Microbulbifer sp. GL-2: one gene and its partner. The protein of the gene in region 1 interacts with the protein of each later gene in a pairwise test. Links are inferred from orthologs where the notes say so. Each region holds a gene or a part of one and is shown in the gene's direction. Other genes may lie near its edges.

Region 1 (3,488 bases):
ATTCTCGCTGCGACATGCCGCGAGCAGAACTTCCACCTGCTCCTCGCCCTTTTCAGATGCCCCCTGCACTTCGAAGTCCAGGCTCACCTCCTCAAGCGGGTAGGGAATGTACTGGTCTGCCTCAAGAGCTATACGCGCCTCCAGATCCTCATCGGAAAGATCCGCAGGCATTTCCAGGGTCTTGGTGATCACAGCCGAGCCAGAAACGGCTACCGCAGCGCGGCGCAAACGGGTTTTAGATCGGCGTACCACCTTACGAATAGCCTCAGCTGTGGCACCGACATCATTGATGTTCTTGTCCACCACCGCATTGGGTGGCAGGGGTTCCACGGCATAACTTTCGACACGATATTTATTGCCATTGCGACTTAGCTCCAGCAACTTCACTGCGGTCGAGCTAATATCGAGTCCCAGCATGGCCTTAGGGCCTTTGTCCAAAAAAGGGAAAATTCCCATTTTTCTTATCTTTTCCGTGGGTTATGAAAGTTTGATGTTATAGCACTTTAAATTACCGCTTCAACCAGCATTTGCATAGGTAATAGCGCACAATATTCGTATAATTATTCACCGACTCATAAAGATGAAGTACACAGAAGCAGTTTCATGACCGTAAAAGCCCGAAATCGTCTACTAGCACTGCTCTGGCTCTGCCTGGCCGGAACAGCCGGCGCAGCCATGACTTTCGCCAGTATTTATCTCTATCTGAAGCCCGGGCTGCCCTCCGTTGAGAGCCTACGGGACATACGTCTGCAGACCCCCCTGCGTGTTTACTCACAGGACATGAAGCTGATTGGCGAGTTCGGGGAGAAACGGCGCAACCCTATCACCATTGAACAGACCCCGGAACCGTTTATCAAAGCAGTATTGGCCGCCGAAGACGCAAGCTTTTATTCCCACAATGGCGTCTCTATCAAGGGGTTAATGCGCGCGGCCTCGCAACTGATACGAACCGGCTCCATCCAATCGGGCGGCAGCACTCTGACCATGCAGGTGGCGCGTAATTTTTTCTTGAGCAGAGAGCAACGATTTGTACGCAAGTTCAATGAAATCCTGTTGTCCTTACAGATTGAGCGCGAACTCAGTAAAGACGAAATTCTCGCCCTTTATATCAACAAGATCTTCTTAGGTAACCGCGCCTATGGCTTCCAGGCCGCAGCCCATGTGTACTATGGCCGTGATATCAAGGAGCTGAACCTGGCACAGTGGGCCATGATGGCTGGCTTGCCCAAGGCTCCCTCCACCTTCAATCCCATTGCCAACCCAACCAGGGCTCTAGTACGCCGCAACTGGATACTGAAGCGGATGCTCGACCTGGACTATATCGACCAAGACGAATATAAACATTCCATCACCGCTCCGGTAACGTCCAGCTATCACAGCCGCGACCTGGATTTGGACGCCCCCTACATTGCCGAGATGGCCCGTAAAGAAGCGGTAGAGCTGTTTGGTGACAACGCCTATACCGATGGCTACCAGGTCATTACCACCGTTGACAGTCGCCTGCAGGACCAAGCACGTAAGGCCTTACAACATGGTCTGGAAACCTACGACGCCCGCCACGGCTACCGCGGCCCAGAGCAGCGCCTACCTCCAGAGCTGCTACACGACAGCGACCAACTTATCGACTTACTCAATGAGATACCGGTATTGGGCGGTCTGGAGCCGGGAGTAGTAACGGCGGTAGAGCCGAAGCTGTTGCAAGTTCAATTGCGCAACCGCCGAGTAGTTGAAGTCCCCTGGGAAAACGGTCTTAAATCCATACGCCCATATATCTCTGAAAGTGCCCGTGGGCCATTGTTAAAAGCCGCAGACAAAATGTTCGCCCCTGGCGATGTTGTGCGGCTGCGTCGTGTGGAGGTTGGAAATACGGAGGACAGCGAGAATAGTAACCAGGTACTGAGCGCTGCTGAGGAAGTAGCTCAGCCAGACCCCTTTGCGGAACCTGAAGAGGAAAACCTGAATCCCCAGGAGCCTCAAGTTACTGAAGAGTGGGAGCTGGCCCAGGTGCCAGCGGCTCAAGGAGCACTGGTTTCCATTGCACCTGAAGACGGCGCCATACGTGCTCTGGTCGGCGGCTATGACTTCCGCCAGAGTCACTTTAACCGCGTGACACAAGCGGCTCGCCAGCCAGGCTCGAGCTTCAAGCCCTTCATCTACGCATCGGCTATTGAACGCGGCTACACCGCGGCCAGCATGATCAATGACGCGCCAATCATTTTTGAAGAAACCAACCTTCAGGATGTTTGGCGTCCCGAAAACGATGGCGGCACCTTCCTCGGCCCCACCCGTTTGCGTATGGCCCTGTACAAATCACGCAACATGGTTTCTATTCGTTTGCTACAGGCGCTGGGGTTGGACTATGCCCTCGGCTTCGTCGAAGGCTTCGGCTTTGATCGCAGTAAGCTGGCACGCAATTTGACTATAGCCTTGGGCAGCTCGGCCCTGACCCCGTTGGAGATGGTACGCGGCTACGCCGCCTTCGCTAATGGCGGTTACCGGGTTGAACCCTACTTGGTCGATCGGGTACTCGATGTTAACGGCGAGGTGCTCTACCAAGCCCTGCCGCTTACTGTGTGTAACGATTGTCCTGAACCCGGTAGCGAGCCTCAGAATTTTAACCGGGAGCCCGTAGACCTTGCTGCACTGCAGCAGGACGAAGAAGGGCCGGATCAAGGGGAGGAGCCCGCCGAACTGCACGTACTGCCTGTTGGTCCTATTGACCCGTCAAAAACCCAGGCTCGCCCCCTTGCGCCCCGCGCCATGTCATCTGAGACAGCTTACATCATGGACTCCATCCTTAAGGATGTAATCAAGAAAGGCACCGGACGTCGCGCCCGCGCCATGAAACGCGGCGATATCGCTGGTAAAACCGGTACCACCAATGGTCCACGCGATGCCTGGTTCTCTGGCTATAGCCCCCATTTGGCCACCAGTGCCTGGGTCGGTTTCGATTCCTACGGCGAACTGGGCAAGAATGAATACGGCGGTTCTGCGGCATTGCCAATCTGGATTGAGTTTATGACTGCGGCCCTAGAGGGATTACCGGAACGCCACCTGCCCCAGCCAGACGACATAGTAACCGTGCGTATCAACCCCAAGAATGGACTGCGCACCTCTTATGGCGGAATGTTTGAGATTTTCCGTACTAACCGAGTACCCAGCCGTGAGGTCTATAACCCCTACCGCAACAGATATACCGACGATGATATGGATATGCCAGGGCAGGAACAGCCAAGCGAATCCCTACCGGAGGAACTGTTTTAGTAACGACCACTCCAGCAACGTCCAGGAGTAATTTAATACTTCAAAAAAAGGGGCCACTTGGCCCCTTTTCCTTTTTGTCTTAGCTCCATGCTAAAAATCGCGGCCTTTACTCTTGAGCGAGCCTCAATCGAACTCTCGGTACTTGAGGCAAGCCCGCTCTAATCCCTGCAGATCGGGAATAACAGCTTCCTCACCAGACAGTGCAACGTGCATCAACTCACCAG
Region 2 (3,186 bases), 1.2 Mb from region 1 along the record:
GCGCGGCCAGAAAAGCTCTGCTGCGCTGATCGAGAAAGCGCGCAGGAAAGAGGGCGAAGCGATGCTCACAACTCTCGGCCCACGTGATCATGTAGTGGCTCTGGATGTGATGGGCAAGCCCTGGAGTACGGAACAGCTTTCAGGTCAGCTGCGCGACTGGCAATTGTTGGGCGGGAACGTCAGCCTACTGATTGGCGGTCCCGACGGTCTTTCCCAGGAGTGCCTGGGCAAGGCACGCCAGCGTTGGTCCCTGTCACCGCTAACCCTGCCACACCCCCTGGTGCGGGTAGTTTTGGCCGAGCAGATTTACCGCGCCTGGACACTGCTGGCAGGACACCCCTACCACAAGTAAAACGTTTGCGATGAATTGCGGGGAGATTTGCCAACTGGGGTTCTCTCTCCGTACGCGCCCTGTGGTAATGTAGGGCGATTAGACTTTTCGCGCGCCAGTCAAAATCATTCAAATAAATTCCAATGCCTCACGACCACCACCTCAAGGATCCACACACGGAACAGCGGTTATTTCGCAATCGTATGTTAGTGGCTATCGTCGGTGTGATTGTGCTGTTGGGTGTTTTGGTCGCACGTTTTTACAACCTGCAGGTTGTTAATTACGATGATTACCGGACCCAGTCCGATGAAAACCGCATCCAGGTTCGCTCTGTCGCGCCTACCCGGGGACTGGTTTACGATCGCAACGGCCTGTTGCTAGCGGATAACCGCGCCAGCTATAACCTATCCATCGTGCGTGAACGTGTGCGGGACCTCGATGCCACATTGGAATTGATCGGTCACCTGATCCGCCTCGATGACAGCGATGTGGCCAAATTCCGCAAGCGTATGAAACGCCCGCGACCGTTTGAGCCGGTGCCTCTGCGTTTTCGTTTGAGTGAAGAGGAAATTGCGCGTATCAGTGTCAATCAATTTCGTATGCCCGGTGTTTCCGTGCAGGCAGAATTGGTGCGTCATTATGCGCTGGGGGATTTATTCGCTCACAGTGTTGGTTACGTGGGACGCATCAGCGACCGCGATTTGAGCAACTTCACCCAAGAGGATGTGCGCCTTTACCGCGGTACCAACAGTATTGGCAAAGTGGGGCTGGAGCGTTCCTACGAAAAGACCCTGCTGGGTGAGGTGGGTTATGAAAATGTGGAGATCAATGCGCGCGGGCGCGTGTTACGCGTATTGGAGCGCCAGGACCCCAAGCCTGGCGCCGCCCTGACCCTACACCTGGATGCGCGCTTGCAGCAGGTGGCCTCCGATGCTCTTGGTGATCGCCGCGGTGCGGTGGTCGCTATTGATGTAAATACCGGGGGGGTACTGGCCTTTGTAAGTAAACCTTCTTTTGATCCCAATTTGTTTGTGACCGGAATCAGCTTTGCTGACTATCGCGCCCTCAGTGATTCTCTCGACGTCCCCTTGTTTAACCGCGCCGTGCAGGGCCAATACCCTCCCGGCTCGACCCTGAAGCCGTTGATGAGCCTTGGTGGCCTCGAGGCGGGACTTATCACCCGCGAGACCAAAATCAAGGATCCGGGCTTCTACAAGCTGCCAAATGATCCGCGGATATACCGCGACCATATTCGCTGGGGTCACGGAGAAAAGGTCGACCTGATCCACGCAATGGCACAGAGCTGCGATGTTTATTTCTGGGATATGGCGCACCGCTGGGATATTGATGGCATGCATGACATGGCCGCCCACTTCGGCCTGGGCTCCAAAACCGGCATCGATCTGCCGATGGAGCGCTCCGGCCTTTTCCCTTCGCGGGATTGGAAGCGCGGCGCACGGGGGATGCCCTGGTTCCCCGGGGACAGCCTGAATACGGTGTTGGGGCAGGGTTTTGTGTTGGCTACCCCACTGCAGTTGGCGGTGATGACCGCCACCATTGCCAATCGCGGTACTCACTACCGCCCACAGATGGTGAAAACTATCAACGGTGTCGAGCAGCCAGCGGAAATACTGCATAACCTGGAAGCCCACCCTGGCAACTGGGATCTGGTATTCGAGGGGATGGAGGCTGTGGTCAATCGCAGCTTCGGTACCGGGAAACGGGCAGGCAAAGATCTGGATTTTCGTGTTGCCGGCAAGTCGGGTACGGCTCAAGTGGTCGGCATTGCTCAAGGCGCGCGCTACGATTCTGAAGCGTTGCAGGAGCGCCACCGGGACCACGCCTTGTTCGTAGCTTTCGCACCTGTGGATAAGCCGAGTATCGCAGTGGCAGTCCTGGTGGAGAATGGAGAGGCCGGCGGTGCGGTGGCCGCACCGGTGGCGCGGGAGTTGTTTGCCGAGTGGGTGCCACGCACCGAGACACAGGTGAAGACGGCTCGGGATGTGAGTTTTACTGAGGGGGCGGGCAATGGGTAGCCGCGATTTTTCCCACCGACTGTCCGATGCACACGGCAGTCTCAGAAAACCGGTGAGCCTGGCCCGCCGCCTGCATATCGATGTACCACTGCTAGTGCTTTTGTTGGTGCTGGCCTCGGTAGGTTTGGGAGTACTATTCAGTGCTTCTGGTGGCGATATGAATTATGTGCGGCGACAATCGATTTTTATGTGCCTGGCGTTTATGGGCATGTTTATTGTCGCTCAGGTTCCCTTGGATTTTTTCCGGCGCTGGTCGCCCTGGGCTTACCTGGGAGGTTGTGCCCTACTGGTGGGGGTACTGCTTTTTGGCACTGGCGCCAAGGGTGCCCAGCGCTGGCTCGAGATTGCCGGTTTTCGCTTCCAGCCCTCTGAAGTGATGAAGCTGGGAGTGCCAATGATGGTGGCTGCCTTCCTGCATCAGCGCGCGCAACCGCCGTCGTTGATGACTGTTTTGGGCGCTCTGGCCATAGTGGCGATACCCGCTGCATTGATTGTACGTCAGCCTGATCTGGGTACTTCGATTCTGATTGCGGCCTCTGGATTATTTGCACTTTATCTGGCGGGGCTGAGTTGGAAGATGATCGGCGCCGCCGGTTTGGGTGCACTGGTCTCCGCCTGGCCTATCTGGCAGTGGGGATTACGCGACTACCAGCGCCAACGAATCCTGACCCTGCTCAACCCCCATGATGACCGCTTAGGTGCCGGTTGGAATATTTTCAATTCCAAAGCCGCCATTGGCTCAGGTGGTGTTTACGGCAAGGGGTATTTGCAGGGAACCCAGTCTCAATTGGATTTCCTACCGGAAAGCCATACCGATTT

Evidence for each region. Proteins that work in one complex are often made in the same cells at the same time.
Region 2: the proteins of GL2_RS05510 (region 1) and mrdA interact in binary tests that used the Escherichia coli proteins (3 or more experiments, as listed by UniProt). The link is inferred for Microbulbifer sp. GL-2 from one-to-one orthologs.

The regions. Positions count from the first base shown.
Region 1 is NZ_AP019807.1:1,281,404-1,284,891, forward strand. What follows is about bases 250-3,464. They hold GL2_RS05510 (penicillin-binding protein 1A), read left to right. Parts: upstream 250-603; coding sequence 604-3,264; downstream 3,265-3,464. Other genes in these bases: GL2_RS05505 (pilus assembly protein PilM), read right to left, coding at 250-456; GL2_RS05515 (chemotaxis protein CheW), read right to left, coding at 3,388-3,464. Also shown: more of GL2_RS05505, read right to left, coding at 1-249; more of GL2_RS05515, read right to left, coding at 3,465-3,488. UniProt on the Escherichia coli protein: Cell wall formation. Synthesis of cross-linked peptidoglycan from the lipid intermediates.
Region 2 is NZ_AP019807.1:2,513,322-2,516,507, forward strand. What follows is about bases 8-2,920. They hold mrdA (penicillin-binding protein 2), read left to right. Parts: upstream 8-474; coding sequence 475-2,367; downstream 2,368-2,920. Other genes in these bases: rlmH (23S rRNA (pseudouridine(1915)-N(3))-methyltransferase RlmH), read left to right, coding at 8-352; rodA (rod shape-determining protein RodA), read left to right, coding at 2,360-2,920. Outside these bases: more of rlmH, read left to right, coding at 1-7; more of rodA, read left to right, coding at 2,921-3,186. UniProt on the Escherichia coli protein: Catalyzes cross-linking of the peptidoglycan cell wall. Responsible for the determination of the rod shape of the cell. Is probably required for lateral peptidoglycan synthesis and maintenance of the correct diameter during lateral and centripetal growth.